One region of the Fructilactobacillus cliffordii genome, then DNA from elsewhere that is predicted to be linked to it. Evidence: predicted binding sites of a transcription regulator. Region 1 holds the regulator's gene; the other holds the start of a gene.
The links. Region 1 encodes CtsR, which represses protease genes until heat stress. Its sites were predicted from a motif close to TTGGTCAAAAAAGGTCAAANA; they were not measured.

Region 2: the regulator CtsR is predicted to act here: its motif matches at 3,189-3,209, upstream of clpP (ATP-dependent Clp endopeptidase proteolytic subunit ClpP).

Annotation. Positions count from the first base shown of each region.
Region 1 is NZ_CP097117.1:1,228,408-1,236,455, forward strand. Features, by position in the region: gene M3M38_RS06015 (Xaa-Pro dipeptidyl-peptidase) at 1-185, opposite strand, end outside; gene M3M38_RS06020 (aminotransferase class I/II-fold pyridoxal phosphate-dependent enzyme) at 310-1,476, shown strand; gene M3M38_RS06025 (L-lactate dehydrogenase) at 1,535-2,491, opposite strand; tRNA gene M3M38_RS06030 (tRNA-Val) at 2,739-2,811, shown strand; tRNA gene M3M38_RS06035 (tRNA-Lys) at 2,818-2,890, shown strand; tRNA gene M3M38_RS06040 (tRNA-Leu) at 2,916-2,998, shown strand; tRNA gene M3M38_RS06045 (tRNA-Thr) at 3,011-3,084, shown strand; tRNA gene M3M38_RS06050 (tRNA-Gly) at 3,089-3,160, shown strand; tRNA gene M3M38_RS06055 (tRNA-Leu) at 3,176-3,261, shown strand; tRNA gene M3M38_RS06060 (tRNA-Arg) at 3,267-3,340, shown strand; tRNA gene M3M38_RS06065 (tRNA-Pro) at 3,347-3,420, shown strand; gene M3M38_RS06070 (CtsR family transcriptional regulator) at 3,565-4,038, shown strand; gene M3M38_RS06075 (ATP-dependent Clp protease ATP-binding subunit) at 4,058-6,523, shown strand; gene rpoB (DNA-directed RNA polymerase subunit beta) at 6,817-8,048, shown strand, end outside.
Region 2 is NZ_CP097117.1:484,096-492,143, forward strand. Features, by position in the region: gene M3M38_RS02470 (phosphoglycerate kinase) at 1-1,044, opposite strand, end outside; gene gap (type I glyceraldehyde-3-phosphate dehydrogenase) at 1,148-2,152, opposite strand; tRNA gene M3M38_RS02480 (tRNA-Arg) at 2,400-2,471, shown strand; gene M3M38_RS02485 (phenolic acid decarboxylase) at 2,534-3,040, opposite strand; gene clpP (ATP-dependent Clp endopeptidase proteolytic subunit ClpP) at 3,245-3,871, shown strand; gene whiA (DNA-binding protein WhiA) at 3,933-4,865, opposite strand; gene M3M38_RS02500 (gluconeogenesis factor YvcK family protein) at 4,878-5,885, opposite strand; gene rapZ (RNase adapter RapZ) at 5,875-6,768, opposite strand; gene uvrA (excinuclease ABC subunit UvrA) at 6,853-8,048, opposite strand, start outside.

The sequences.
Region 1 (8,048 bases):
AGGTACTGGTTGAAATGATCTAATAAGGAGATCCGACTGTTGTTGTGCCAGTGTATCTTTTGTAAGTAAGCCCAGAGCATCTCCTTGAGTGGTGCCGGGGCAACAGCAAAGCCGACGTCGGCCAGTTCTTGCTGGATCTGGGCAAGTGGAACGTTCGTAAGTTGGGCAAATTGGTTGATTTTCATGGCTGATTCTCCTTTGGCACCGGCTGAAGCCTAAAACAGATTTAATTTCATCGGGTTAGGAATAGTGTAGAATAATTAGAAGTGAGATGGAAGTTTAATTCAAGCAAATGGGAGTAATGGAAGAATGGTAAATTTAATTGATGCAGTGCAACCAAACGTCATTAAAACCCAGTTATCGGATATTTATGGGTTTAGTGAACAATTGGCGCAGATTCCGGACCTCGTGTCGTTAACCATCGGGGAACCGGACTTTCCAACCCCGGAACACGTCAAAAAAGCGGGAATGGCAGCTATTGCAGCTGACGAAAGTCACTATACCGCCACTTGGGGCCGGATTGGGACTAGGACAGCAGCTGCCAACTACCTAAAACAACGCTACGACGTTGACTATGACCCGGCAACGCAGGTCGTCATCACGAACGGGGTTACAGAAGCGATGTATGCCACGCTGGCGACCTTCGTGGGGAAGGGCGACGAGGTCTTACTACCGACACCTGCTTTTCCAGTGTATGATTCGCTGGTGGAACTCAACGGAGGGAAGCTGGTGGAAATTGATACCCAACCCGATGAGTTTCTGTTAACGCCGGAGCGGTTGCGGGCTACGTTACAGGAACATCCGCACGCTAAGGTGTTGATTGTGAACTTTCCGTCTAACCCAACTGGACGCAGTTATTCGGCAGACCAAATTCAGGCACTAGCAAAGGTAATTTCCCAAACAAACTTGGTGGTGGTTAGTGACGAAATTTACAGTGAATTAACCTATACCGGGCGACACGTTTCGCTCGCCAAGTATTTACCGGACCAAACCATTTTGTTTAACGGGTTGTCCAAATCCCACGCGATGACTGGTTGGCGGATTGGGGTGGCCGCTGGGCCGGCCCCGGTCATGACCGAAATTGCAAAGGTTCGCGAATTAATGTCTACTTCAGTGATGACGGCAGCCCAGGTGGCCGCCGAAGAAGCTTTTGGCAACGGAATGGATGATGCCGCTCCGATGCGTGCGGAATACGAACGCCGACGGGACTACGTGTACAACGAATTTACGCGCTTGGGCTTTGCCTGTGAGAAACCGCAAGGGGCTTTTTATCTCTTTGCTAAGATTCCGGAACGGTTTCATTTGAACAGTGCGGCCTTTTGTCAGGACGTGGCAAAGACGGTGAAAGTCGGCATGATTCCTGGTTCAAGTTTTGGCGCCGGGGGCGAAGGCTACGTGCGAATTAGCTATGCCACCAGCATGAGTAACTTAGAAGAAGCTATTCGGCGACTGCAAGTTTATTCTGATGAACATTAACGAATGACATAAAAAAGAAGCGTTTCGCAGTTGCGAAGCGCTTCTTTTAGTAACTAGTTTAAGCTAAACCAGTTTCTTTCATTCCTTTTTCGGCAATTTCTTTTAAAGTCTTAGCGGAAGCAGCCATTTTAGCTTGTTCTTCTTCACTAAGTTGAACTTCAAGAACATCGGCAATTCCGTGCGCGTTAACCACGGCTGGTGAACCAATGTAAATGTCGTTCAAGCCGTATTGACCGTCCATTGGAGCACCAACGGGGAGAACAGCATTTTCGTTCCGGAGAATGGCACGAGAAATCCGCATTAGGGAAGTTCCGACTCCGTAGAAAGTAGCACCCTTCTTGTTGATGATTTGGTAAGCTTTGTTCCGAGTATCATCCTCTAATTCTAAGAGGGTGTCTTTGGAAACACCACGATCAGCAGCGTATTTTACTAACGGAACGTTACCAACGGAAGCTTCGTCGATGTCAGCAAATTCGGAGTCACCGTGTTCACCTAAAATGTAAGCATCAACACTAGCGGGGTCAATGTCAAACTTTTTGGCAACTGCCACCCGGAACCGGCTGGTATCTAAAGAAGTACCGGAACCAAAAACCTTTTCCTTTGGAAAACCAGAAATCTTTTGGGTAGCGTAAGTCAAGATGTCAACTGGGTTAGCGGCTACTAAGAAGATGCCGTCGAAACCGGAGTTAACCACTGGTTTAACGATGGAAGATAAAATCTTTAAGTTCTTGTTAACCAAGTCGAGACGAGTTTCACCCGGTTTTTGGGGAGCACCGGCTGTGATAACCACCAGGTCAGCATCCTTACAATCTGGGTAGTCACCGGAGTAAATGTTTTTGGCAGCCGTAAATGGAATGGCATCTTCCAAGTCCATTGCGTCTCCTTCGGTCCGGTCCTTGTTAATATCAACAATGACAAATTCTTCAGCTAATGCTTGTTGTACCATGGCAAAGGCGTATGATGAACCCACGGCTCCGTCTCCAACCAAAACAACTTTTTGGTGTTTCTTAGTCATAACTGTCATCCTTTCAGTGGTAATAATATTAAGATACAGCTAAATTATAACATTGAAAGTGTTACTTTTCACATACAATTGCAACCGTTTTCGTAAGTACAGCTGGTAAATTTTAATTAGTAAGGAAGAAATGTTTCCAGTAAAATTTGGTCTGAAAAAAGTTCGTGAAAAGTATTGACGGTTTTTCAATCTGATGCTATGATTTAATAGTTGTCAAAACGATGTAACTGTTTTGCTTCTCATTTATGGAAGATTAGCTCAGTTGGGAGAGCGTCTGCCTTACAAGCAGAGGGTCACAGGTTCGAGCCCTGTATCTTCCATTACATGAGCCGTTAGCTCAGCCGGTAGAGCATCTGACTTTTAATCAGAGGGTCGGCAGTTCGAACCTGCCACGGCTCATTTGTAAATGTAAAAATAATAACATGCGGACGTGGCGGAATTGGCAGACGCGCTAGATTTAGGTTCTAGTGTCTTAGCGACGTGGGGGTTCGAGTCCCTTCGTCCGCATCCATTATTTTTGCCGACTTAGCTCAGTTGGCTAGAGCGCGTCACTAGTAATGATGAGGTCGGAGGTTCGAGTCCTCTAGTCGGCATTATGCGGAAGTAGTTCAGTGGTAGAACGCCACCTTGCCATGGTGGAGGTCGCGGGTTCGAATCCCGTCTTCCGCTTTTTTCTATGTTTATGCCGGGGTGGCGGAATTGGCAGACGCACAGGACTTAAAATCCTGCGGTCAGTAATGACCGTACCGGTTCGATCCCGGTCCTCGGCATTTATGCACCTATAGCGCAATTGGATAGAGTGTCTGACTACGAATCAGAAGGTTGCAGGTTCGACTCCTGCTAGGTGCATTTGTTCGGGAAGTAGCTCAGCTTGGTAGAGCACCTGGTTTGGGACCAGGGGGTCGCAGGTTCGAATCCTGTCTTCCCGATTAACTTATTTAAATTAAAAGTATTGGCTAAAGTTAGCCAATACTTTTTTGTATAGTTAATGGTTTGAAAAGGTCCTTTGCTTGTTATTTGCTGTGGATATTATATAATTAAAGTCAACATTAGTCAGAGACGAGATGAACGATATGACACATCACAGCATGTCAGATACAATCGAAGAATATTTAAAGCAATTGTTACTTAGTGCGGATACGGCAGAAGTGGAAATCAGACGTTCAGATATTGCCGACCACTTTGACGTTGTTCCCTCTCAGATTAATTACGTGATTAAAACGCGGTTTACGCTGCGAGACGGCTACGTTGTGCAGAGTAAGCGGGGTGGCGGTGGTTACATTCGGATTGAACAGATTGATCTAGCGAGTGACACGGACGTGTTTGACCAGTTAGTGGCTTCCATTGGAACCCGAATTACCCAAAAAGACGAAGAAGATATTTTGACCACCCTTTATAACAACGGGTTACTTTCAACCCGCGAAGTTAACATGATCTCTTCCATCTTAACTCATGAAGCAATTGCAATTACTGATGCTGAAACAGAAGAAAAAGTGCGAGCAAACGTGCTAACGGCGCTGTTAAGCCGATTACGGTACGAATGCTAACCGAAAGGAGATTTACTTTATGGCAGATTCATTGACTCCGAGTGCCAAACGAGTATTAAACATCGCGCAGGATCAAGCTCGTAGCTTTAAGCATCAAGCAGTGGGGACCGAACACCTCCTGCTGGCGCTGACGCTAGAAAAAACCGGAATTGCCTACGAAACCTTAACGCAGTTGTCCATCACGGATCAAGATGTATTTGAAGAAATTGAACAACGGCTTGGCTACGGTAATCTGGATGCAGAGGATACTACGTACTTAAGTTACTCACCGAAAATGCGTGAAATCATTGCCTTGGCCGCTCGGATTGCCCAACAATACGGCAGCCTAAAGGTCGGACCTGAACACCTGCTGTTGGCTTTAACGACTGACGAAAAGGGAGTTGCTGCCCGAATCATGGCTGGCTTAGGTACCACTCCAGAAGAAGTTCGCAAGATTACGATTCGTAAGATGGGAGTGCCAGATCAGGGCGTGGGCGCTGCGCGTGAACAACAAACTGATGAAAGCCAAACCCCTACGTTGGATTCGTTGGCAAAGGATCTCACTAAGACAGCTCGCGATGGTCAACTGGATCCGATTATCGGTCGGAACCGGGAAATCAGACGGGCCATTCAGGTCTTGAGTCGGCGAACGAAAAATAACCCCGTTTTAATTGGAGAACCAGGGGTCGGAAAGACCGCGATTGCGGAAGGCCTGGCTCAAAAAATTGTTCAAAAGAAGGTTCCGGAGGACATGTTGAACAAGCGGATTATGATGCTGGACATGGGATCCTTAGTGGCTGGAACCAAGTACCGGGGTGAATTTGAAAACCGCTTGAAGAAAGTGATTAACGAAATTCAAACCAGCGGGAACGTAATCCTGTTTGTGGACGAACTGCACACCTTGATTGGGGCTGGTGGAGCTGAAGGAGCGATTGATGCTTCGAATATCTTAAAACCAGCGTTAGCCCGGGGTGAACTCCAAATGATGGGGGCCACTACCTTAGATGAATATCAAAAACACATTGAGTCGGATGCAGCGTTAGAACGCCGCTTTGCCACGATTCAAGTCAACGAGCCATCGGTACAAGAGGCGAAAGAAATCCTGCGTGGGTTACGGCCGAAGTATGAGGAACATCACCACGTTAAAATTACGGATGGCGCAATTGATGCTGCCGTGGACCTGTCTAACCGGTACATTAGTGACCGCTTTTTGCCGGATAAAGCTATCGACCTGATGGATGAAGCAGCTGCTAAAGTTCGTATTGACGAACTGCAGGGCACGAGCCCGGTTTTGAAGAAACAACAAGAACTAGAAGAAGCTCGGCGCGATAAAGATCAAGCCATTGAAGATCAACGCTTTGACGATGCCGTTTCCATCCGGGCGCACGAGCAAGAGCTGGAACAAGAGTTAGCCAAGCTGCAAAAGAAAAGTGACCAACAACGGCAACGTGAAAATAACGAGCACCAGTACAAATTACGCGAAACTGCAGAAGATGTGGCGCGGATTGTGGCTGAGTGGACGGGGGTTCCGGTCACAAAGCTCCAGAAATCTGATACCGAACAGTTGATTAACCTTGAAACGAAACTACACAAACACGTAATTGGTCAAGACCAGGCTGTTTCGGCGGTGGCCAGAGCCGTGCGGCGGGCCCGGAGTGGTTTGAAGGATCCGAACCGGCCGATTGGGTCGTTCCTCTTCCTAGGACCAACTGGGGTCGGAAAAACGGAACTGGCCAAGCAACTGGCCGCCACGATGTTTGGCTCGGCTGATGACATGATTCGGGTTGACATGAGTGAATTCATGGAGAAATACTCGACTAGTCGTTTGGTTGGGTCTGCGCCTGGTTACGTGGGTTACGACGAAGGTGGACAACTGACTGAAAAGGTGCGGAATCACCCGTACTCAGTGGTCTTGCTTGACGAAGTAGAAAAGGCGCATCCAGACGTTTTTAACATGTTGCTACAAGTCTTAGATGATGGTTACCTGACTGATTCTAAGGGACGGAAGGTTGATTTTCGCAATACGATTATCATCATGACTTCGAACCTGGGCGCCACGGCCTTGCAACAGCAAAAGACGGTCGGGTTTGAAACTGATCAGACGCGGAATCGTGATCGGGAAATGAAAAAGGTCATTGACGAACAGGTCAAACAGTTCTTCCGGCCTGAATTCCTGAACCGGATTGACGAAACGGTTTACTTCCACTCCCTGACTAAGTCAGAACTCCACCAAATTGTGAAGTTGCTGACGCATAAGTTGGTTACCCGGGTGGAAGCCCAGGGTTACGAACTGCGCTTGACGCCAGCGGCAATTGATGCGGTAGTAGCGAAAGGTTACCAACCAGAATATGGGGCTCGGCCGTTACGGCGGGCCATCCAAACTCTGATTGAGGATCCGTTGAGTGAAGATCTCTTAGCCGGTAAATTCGAAAAGGGTGATCGAATCACGGTTGGCGCCCGGAAAAACGAAATTACCATTACTAGTAAGGCACCCAAACTAGTTTAAAAGGAAAGCCTAACGATTCTAGGATCGTTGGGCTTTTTAGTTGACGACGATTAATTAACGTTGTATACTACAGAAGTATTGACTATGAATTGAAATGTGTGGTTGCGATCTATTGTCCGCAATCACGTTTATATGAAGCCAAAAATAAGTGAGTGAACTTATTTTTGGATTTTTTTTGCTTAAATTTGGGGTAAATCCCTAATTGTAATCAAACTGTAACATTTCGGTTCGCGAGATTTATAAGGAGGGTGAACAACTTGGCAGAAGACTTGAAGGTAAACACACCACAAGCGATGGCCGGTAACGTTGTTAAGTACGGTAAACACAGAACCCGGCGTAGTTACGCCAGAATCAAGAAGGTTTTAGATTTACCAAACTTGATCGAGGTCCAAACGGATTCTTACAACTGGTTCCTAGACGAAGGACTCCGTGAGATGTTTAAAGACATCATGCCCATCGACGACTTTCAAGGAAAGTTATCGTTAGACTTCGTTGACTACCAATTATTAGAACCAAAGTACACGGTTGCAGAAGCACGGGCTCACGAAGTTAACTACTCCGCCCCTCTCCATGTAACCTTAAAATTAACTAATCACGAAACTGGTGAAATTAAGACCCAAGACGTCTTCTTCGGTGACTTACCATTGATGACAGATCAGGGAACTTTCATTATTAATGGTGCAGAACGAGTCATCGTTTCTCAATTAGTTCGTTCCCCAGGGGCTTACTACCACAAAGAATTAGATAAAAACGGTCGTGAATCATACAGCGCTACGGTCATTCCTAACCGGGGTGCTTGGATGGAATTTGCGACGGATGCCAAAAACATTTCTTACATCCGAATTGACCGGACGCGGAAATTACCAATTACGGAATTAGTGCGGGCCCTTGGGTTTGGATCTGATGACGAAATTACGGACATTTTTGGTTCCACTAGCGACACCTTGAACCTGACTTTGGAAAAAGACGTCCACAAGGATGCCAGTGATTCCCGGGTTGAAGAAGCTTTAAAGGACATTTACGAACGCTTGCGTCCGGGTGAACCAAAGACGGCAGAATCATCTCGGAACCTGCTAACGACGCGGTTCTTTGATCCAAAGCGTTACGACATGGCCCCCGTGGGTCGTTACAAGACCAACGAAAAGTTGAGCTTGAAGAACCGGTTGATGGGTGCTGCTTTAGCAGAAACGCTGGCTGATCCTGACACGGGGGAAATCATTGCCAACAAGGGCGACATCATAGAAAAGGAATTAATGAAGAAACTGGCTCCGTACTTGGAGCGGCAGGACTTTAAGGCCTACACTTTCAATCCTTCACCAGAAGCGGTGGTGACGGATCCAGTGACGGTTCAAATTATTAAGGTTTACTCCAACACGGATCCTGAAAAGGTGGTTCCGGTTGTGGGTAACGACAACATTAGCTTGGACTACAAGCACATTACTCCAGCCGATATGTTGGCTCAGGTTAACTACTTCTTTAACTTGCAAGAAGGTCTTGGCGCCGTCGATGACATCGATCACTTGAG
Region 2 (8,048 bases), 720 kb from region 1:
AAGGTAACGACCGATTGCTAAGGTACCCTCAGCAAATTTAGGCATTTCAAAGACACCCATTGGTCCGTTCCAAACCACCGTCTTCGCGTCCTTTAAGACGTCTTCAAACAGTTGAATTGATTTAGGACCAATGTCTAAGGCCATCATGCCGTCTGGAATGGAACCGTCAACCACTTGGGTCTTAGCATCATTCGAGAACTGGTCGGCACAAACAGAGTCAACAGGCAGCACAATCTTGTCGCCACCCTTTTTCAGGATTTCCTTAGCAACGTCAATCTTGTCCTTTTCAACTAAGGAGTTTCCAATCCCAATGCCCTTAGCAGCATAGAAAGTGTAAGTCATTCCTCCACCGATGATGATCTTGTCGGCTTTGTCCAACAGATGATCAATCACACCAATTTTGTCGGAAACCTTTGCTCCCCCTAAAATGGCTACGAATGGATGCTTAGGATTGTCTACAGCGTTTCCTAAGAATTGGATTTCTTTTTCCAATAGGAATCCAGCAGCCACTGGCTTGCCTTCTTTTTCCATGGCCGTTGCAATTCCCACGTTCGAAGCGTGGCTCCGGTGAGCCGTTCCAAAGGCGTCGTTCACAAAGACGTCACCCAGAGAGGCCCAGTATTCACCTAACTTAGGATCGTTACCGGATTCACGTTTAACTTGTTCGCCGTTAATGACGTCTTGGTAACGAGTGTTTTCAGCTAGTAACACTTGACCATCTTGCATGTTATCAATGGCTTCTTCCAGTTGTGGCCCTTCGTTAACGGGAACAAACGTCACTGGTTTGCCCAATAACTTCGAGAGCTTTTCGGCCACCGGGCGTAATGACAAACCAGGTTTGTCATCTTCGGACTTAATCCGGCCCAAGTGTGAGAACAAGATGGCTTTGCCACCGTGATCAATCACGTATTCGATGGAAGGTAAAGCGGCCACAATCCGGTTATCGTCACCGACCACCCCATCTTTAATGGGAACATTGAAATCAACCCGCATTAAGACTTTTTTATCCTTGAGATCTAAATCATCAATGATTAATTTACTCATGCTGTGTTTCCTCCTGAGATTCTTTAATTTAGAAAAAAGGCGGGGGAGGTTATCCCTCCTCCGCCTTTTCAATCACATTCAGTTCATAGAACTAGTGGTTAAATTACATCGTAGCAAATTTAAGCAAAGTCCGAACCATGTTGCAAGTGAAGCCCCATTCGTTGTCGTACCAAGCAACCGTCTTAACTAATTGTAAACCGTCGTTTTCAACGATTTCAGTTTGGTTAGGATCGAAAATGGAACCGTGGTCATCGTCAACGATATCTGAAGAAACGATGAAGTCGTCGTTGTAACCAAAGGCTTCGTTTTCGTGGCTCTTCATGGCGTCGTTAACTTGGTCAACCGTAACGTTCTTGTCCAAGACGGTAACTAATTCAGTTAAAGAACCGTCAATGGTAGCAACCCGTTGTGCGTGACCCTTTAATGCACCGTCAAGTTCTGGGATAACCAAACCAATGGCCTTAGCAGCACCAGAACTGTGAGGAATCGTGTTAACAGCAGCGGCACGGTTGTTAGCAAACTTAGCGCTCCGTGGACCATCTTGCAATGCTTGAGTAGCAGTGTAAGCGTGGACAGTAGTCATGGTACCAACTTTAACACCGAAGTCTTTGTTCAACCAGTAAGCCATTGGTGCTAAACAACTAGTAGTACATGAACCAGCAGAAACGATCTTGTCGTCTTGGCTCAAGACATCCAAGTTAACACCAGGAACAACAGTAGTAATGTCACCAGCAGGAGCTGAAATCAATACCCGTTTTGCACCGGCATCCAAGTGAGCTTGTGATTTTTCTTTGGAAGTGTAGAAACCAGTACATTCAAGTACGAAGTCAACACCATCGTTCTTAACCCAAGGAATGTTCTTAGCATCACGTTCTGCGTAAACAGGAATGCGCTTACCATCAACGATGATTGCGTCTTCAGTGGATTCCACTTTGCCAGGGAAACGACCGTGAACAGAATCATACTTCAATAAGTAAGCTAACATTGAAGGGGTAGTTAAGTCGTTAATTGCAGCAACTTCGATCCCTTCAGCGCCTAGTTCGTGAATCCGACGGAATGCAAGACGACCAATTCGTCCGAAACCATTAATACCAATCTTTGTAGTCATAATCGGCTTCCTCCTTCAGGAATATCTAATATTTAATACGTAACTATCTTACCACCTTTGTCAGGAAATGTCAGTGATTTCCCCTCAAGCTTAAAGCGGTTCCATAATCACGTGCATTGATAGCCAGTCACTAGCTAACTACGGTTTTTAGTATAGCAAACCACCATTTGAATTCAAACCAAACGATTTTAAAGTTAGGGGTTGATTATTAGCGTTGAATCATTTAATATAATAAGAGTGTTCTGACGCGCCACTAGTGTAATGGATAGCACGTAAGATTCCGGTTCTTGAGATGGGGGTTCGATTCCCTCGTGGCGCACTAAGATAAAGCAGATGAGAAATCTCATCTGCTTTTTAATTTAGAAAAAATTAAGCATATCATTAAAGCTTACCAGTTTTAATATCATTAACCATTCCCTGATATGGCGCTTGCGCTATTACATTCTCATTATTGACTCCTCGATGTTGTTGAAATGTAATCGTTGAAAATTCAGAAACAACAGTTTTTGGATAAGTGGGATATTGATTCCGTGCTTCATGCATCTTATCAATAAAATCATTTTGATAACAAACTGTGAGTTTTGGATGTTCATCGACCCACTTCGGAAAGAAAATTTCTCCGTGCGTTTTATTTTTATTAGGCATAAAATCCAATGACACATCCGTACCCGTGGGTTCCGTCCAAGCAACTTTGAAAATCCCTGGGGTTAATTCCACAAGATTAACCTTCTGATTTCTTACCCAGCGACCACCGACGATCCCACTATGGATTCTGTAATCAATCGTATCCTCATTTTTAATATAAATTTCATATTCCCACCCATTGTCATAGGTATAAATTAGTTGCATTCCCAAAAAATCTTGCAAGTCTAAAATTTCGTTTTTCATTTTGATCCTCCTTTTAAATTTATTTTTATACGGTAAATAATACACTAACGAGTAATGCATTTTACTAATAAGATATAAATTTATTAGTAAAATGATGATACAATTTAATCCAGTCTCGTTTAATGCAAAGTCACTTTCATAAGCTCTTTGTTTGACCTTGACTGACCATCATTGTAAGATAAACTCACGAATTAAAAAATTCCAATTAAATTTAAAGAAGAAAGAGAGGATTCAACTATGCCATTAGTTCCAACAGTCGTTGAAAACTCACCTCAAGGTGAACGCGCATATGACATCTACTCACGATTACTAAAAGATCGCATTATCATGCTTTCCGGAGAAATTGAAGACAACATGGCCAACGCCGTGATTGCCCAACTGCTATTCTTGGACGCCCAAGATTCTGACAAGGACATCTACTTATACATCAACTCCCCAGGTGGAGTCATTACTTCCGGAATGGCCATTTACGATACCATGAACTTCATCAAAGCCGACGTGCAAACGATCGTCATGGGAATGGCCGCTTCGATGGCCAGCGTTTTGGCTACGGCCGGAACCAAAGGTAAACGGTTTGCTTTGCCACATGCCCAAATCATGATTCACCAACCATCTGGTGGTGCGCAAGGTCAACAAACTGAAATTGAGATTGCTGCCAAAGAAATTCTGCGAGCTCGCAAGATGATTAACGAACTCTTAGCAGATCACTCCGGTCAGCCGCTCTCTAAGATTGATCGTGATACCGAACGGGATAACTACCTCACTGCTCCCGAAGCAGTTGATTATGGCTTGATTGACGGTATTATGAAGAACAGTTCCGATCGAAAATAAGCAATAACTAAAAAGTGTCGAGAATTAATTTTCTCGGCACTTTTTTTATTTGGCAGTGACATTACGGCTCGGCCCGTAACTTCTCTGCGTAGTCGTTAATCTTATGTAACCGGTGATTAATCCCCGACTTGGAAATCGGTCCGTTCGCAACCAACTCGCCGAGTTCTTTCAAACTAACTTCCTGATTTTTCAAGCGCGTTTCGGCAACGTCGCGCAGTTTCGGTGGCAAGGACTCAAGTCCCACCCGTTCTTCAATCAGTTGGATGTTTTCAATCTGACGGGTCGACGCGTTCGCCACCTTATTCATGTTGGCATTTTCGCAATTAACCAACCGGTTGACTGAGTTACGCATGTCGCGGACAATCCGGATGTCTTCAAACTTCAGCATCGCATTGGTGGCCCCAATCAGCTGTAAGAAATCCGCAATCTTTTCGGCTTCTTTCAAGTACACAATGTAACCACTGCGCCGCTTGGTTTGCTTGGCACCTAAGTGATACTGATTCATCATCTCGGTCAGCATCTCACTGTGATCTTCGTACAAAGAATAAATTTCTAGGTGATACCGCGAGGTTTGGGGATTATTGACCGATCCCCCGGCCAAAAAGGCTCCGCGTAAATAGGAACGGACTTGTAAATCATCTTGTAACAACTCCACCGGGACCCGTTCTAAAATCTGATAATGATCTAAAATTCCCAAGTCATCCAAAATAGCTTCCACCCGTTGCTGCAGGCGCACCACGTACAAATTATTCTTCTTCAGCTTCATCTTTTTCCGAACTACGACACTAGCCTTAACTTGATAAAACTGTAACAGCAACCGATAAATTCGTTGGGTAATCGCAGAATTTTCAGATTGGACTTCTAACGAGAAGTGTTGATTTGACAGTGTTAAGGTCCCATTCATCCGAATCAGCGCCATTAATTCCGCCTTGGCATTGGTACGATGGACCTCTAAGCGGGTGAGCTCCTTTTTCACATCACTAGCATATGACATCTTGGTGACCTCCTAATGATTGAATTTTGGTTGACCGAGCAAGCGAATCAGTTCGTTGGAAACAAGCTGACCATTATGAAAGGCACCGTGGTCTTTCAATTCTAAAAAGTCTGAGGAAATCACCCGACAACCTAGTTCCTTGAGACCTTGGTAGTCATGCCCGACGGGTTGTGATTCATCCCCCCAACGTTGATGATCAATGTAGCTCGCCGGGACCGGACGGTTATTAACTAGGACGGTGTTAATGAAGTTCTGCCCTAATTGCCGGTCTAAAACCCGCACGTGGTCGGCATCCGTAAAGTGATCCGTTTCACCTTTTTGAGTCATAATGTTACAAATATAGACCACCTCAGCACTCGTAGCTTTGACCGCTTCACCCACGTTGCTTACCATTAAGTTCGGCAGAATACTGGTATATAAGCTTCCGGGACCCAGCACGATTTGATCGGCGTTCATAATGGCCTCAATCACGTCGGGGACGGCCTCCGGTTGGTGATCATTAGTCGGAGATTCCACCCAGACCCGCTTCACCAGCTTATCAGCCGCCGTAATCTCTGCTTCTCCGGCTAATTGACTGCCGTCACTAAACTCGGCATGCAGCACCAGTTCTTCATCACAAACCGGGTAAACGTGCCCGTCGACTTTCATCATCCGGGTTAATTCCTGCACTGCGTCAAAGAAGCCGCCTTCCATTTCGGAAAGTGCCGTAATAATTAAATTACCAATCGCATGCCCGGACAAAAATTTATCCGAAGACTTAAACCGGTACTGAAAAATATCTAGGTATAGCTCTGGCAATGTGGATAAGGCCACCAGGACGTTGCGGATATCTCCCGGGGGTAACACGTTAATGTAGTTCCGCAAAATTCCGGACGAACCGCCATCGTCAGCCACCGTCACGACGGCCGTGATATCCACGTCGCGTTTCTTTAAGTTTCTTAGAATCACGGGCAACCCGGTTCCTCCGCCAATCACCACCATCCGGGGACGATCAATTCGTTTCGCAACTTTATCTACCATTGGGTTTCTCTGCTCCTTTGTGTCGTTGAATGTCGCGGTGGGTAATATTTACCACGTAGCCCAGTTCACGCAAATGATGCGCCAACCGTTCGGTCATCGCCACGGAGCGGTGCTGCCCACCCGTACAACCAATCGCAATTGTCTCGCTGGATTTCGAACTTTGTCTAATGCGGGGCAATTCAAATTCGAGGAGATTGAGGGTTTTGTTAAAAAAGGTCTCCGCGCTATCCTGTTCCATGACGTAGTCATAAACTGGTTGATCCTGACCAGTTTGATCCCGGAGTTCGGGGATGTAATATGGATTAGAAATGAAACGCACGTCAAACACCATGTCAGCATCCAAGGGCAGTCCGTGCTTAAAACCAAAAGACATTAGCTCCACATGAAATTGCGGTAGCTCGTGCTGTTCAAATCGTTTCACAATTTTTGCTTGTAAGTCTTGTGGCTTAAGATCCGTGGTATCAATTACCCAACTAGCATTGTCCCGCACTTCAGCCAGGAGCTTCCGTTCCTTTTCAATACCGTCAACCACCCGTCCGTTCCGAGCTAACGGGTGATCCCGCCGACTTTCTTCGTAGCGGGAGACCAGCTTTTCGGTGTTCGCATCCAGGAAAATGACTGCTTCCCGGTCATTGTGTCGTTTGGCAATCTTAAGCAACAATTCCACTACGGCTTGACTTGATTCAGCGGAACGTAAGTCTAAGACTACGGCCACCTGATTAATTTCACTGGAAGTGCGCAATAATTCGGTAAATTTACCCATCAACGCCGTTGGCAGGTTATCAACACAAAAGTACCCCAAGTCTTCAAAGGTTTGGAGCGCCTTGGTTTTGCCTGCTCCACTCATTCCGGTTATAACTACCAATTGATCATCTTTTCGCATTGCCCTCTCCTCCAAACTTTGTCTAAGTATAGCATACCGGGTGTTTCATCCCCAGCAAAAAAGAACCGTCAGTGACGATTCTTTTTAGTCTAATGCAGCTTTCGTACGTTCTGTGTCCTGCGCTAAAATTGGTTTTAAATATTGACCCGTGTAACTCTCAGAAACGGTCGTAATTTCTTCCGGCGTTCCGGTGGCCACGACGGTTCCACCGGCATCTCCACCTTCCGGACCGAGATCAATCACATGGTCGGCTTGCTTAATCACGTCCATGTTGTGTTCGATGATCAAAACAGTATTGCCTTCATCCACGAGGGCCTGCAAAACTTGCAACAAACGTTTCACATCGTCCGTATGTAATCCCGTCGTTGGTTCATCGAGAATGTAAAAGTTCTTGCCGGAGGAACGTTTATGCAGTTCTGATGCCAATTTCATCCGCTGGGCTTCCCCACCGGAGAGGGTTGTCGCCGGTTGTCCGAGTTTTACGTAACCGAGTCCGACGTCGGCAATCGTTTGCAATTTCCGGGTAATCTTGGGAATTGCCGAGAAAAAGTCAAGGGCTTCGCGTACCGTCAGGTCTAAAACTTCGGCAATGTTCTTGCCCTTGTATTCCACCTGCAGAGTTTCGGCATTGTACCGTTTGCCGTGACAAACTTCACACGGAACGTACACGTCTGGTAAGAAATCCATCCCAATCTTCAGGATTCCATCACCATGACAGGTTTCACACCGTCCCCCCTTGATGTTAAAGCTAAAGCGGCCCTTATGGTAACCGCGCAATTGCGCTTCATTCGTTTTGGCAAATAAATCGCGAATATCATCAAAAACACCCGTGTAGGTGGCTGGATTACTTCGTGGTGTCCGGCCAATCGGACTCTGATCGATGTTAACCAGTTTTTCAATCTGCTGGTAACCGGTAATTGATTTATACTTCCCGGGCTTGGCAGAATTATGGTTTAACTTCTGGGCCAGTGCCCGCTTTAAAATGTCATTTACAAGGGTCGATTTCCCAGAGCCAGAGACCCCGGTAACCACGTTCAGTTCCCCTAACGGAAACTTCACCGTGATGTTTTTTAGGTTATTGGCTTGGGCGCCCTTCACCGTCACAAACTTCCCGTTTCCGGTCCGTCGTTGCAGTGGGACTGGAATAAACTTTTTGCCTGATAAATATTGTCCCGTCAACGAGTTCGGGTTCTGTTCCACTTCGGCGGGAGTTCCGGTTGCCATAATCCGACCACCGTTCGCACCGGCTCCCGGACCGACGTCCACGAGGTAGTCAGCCG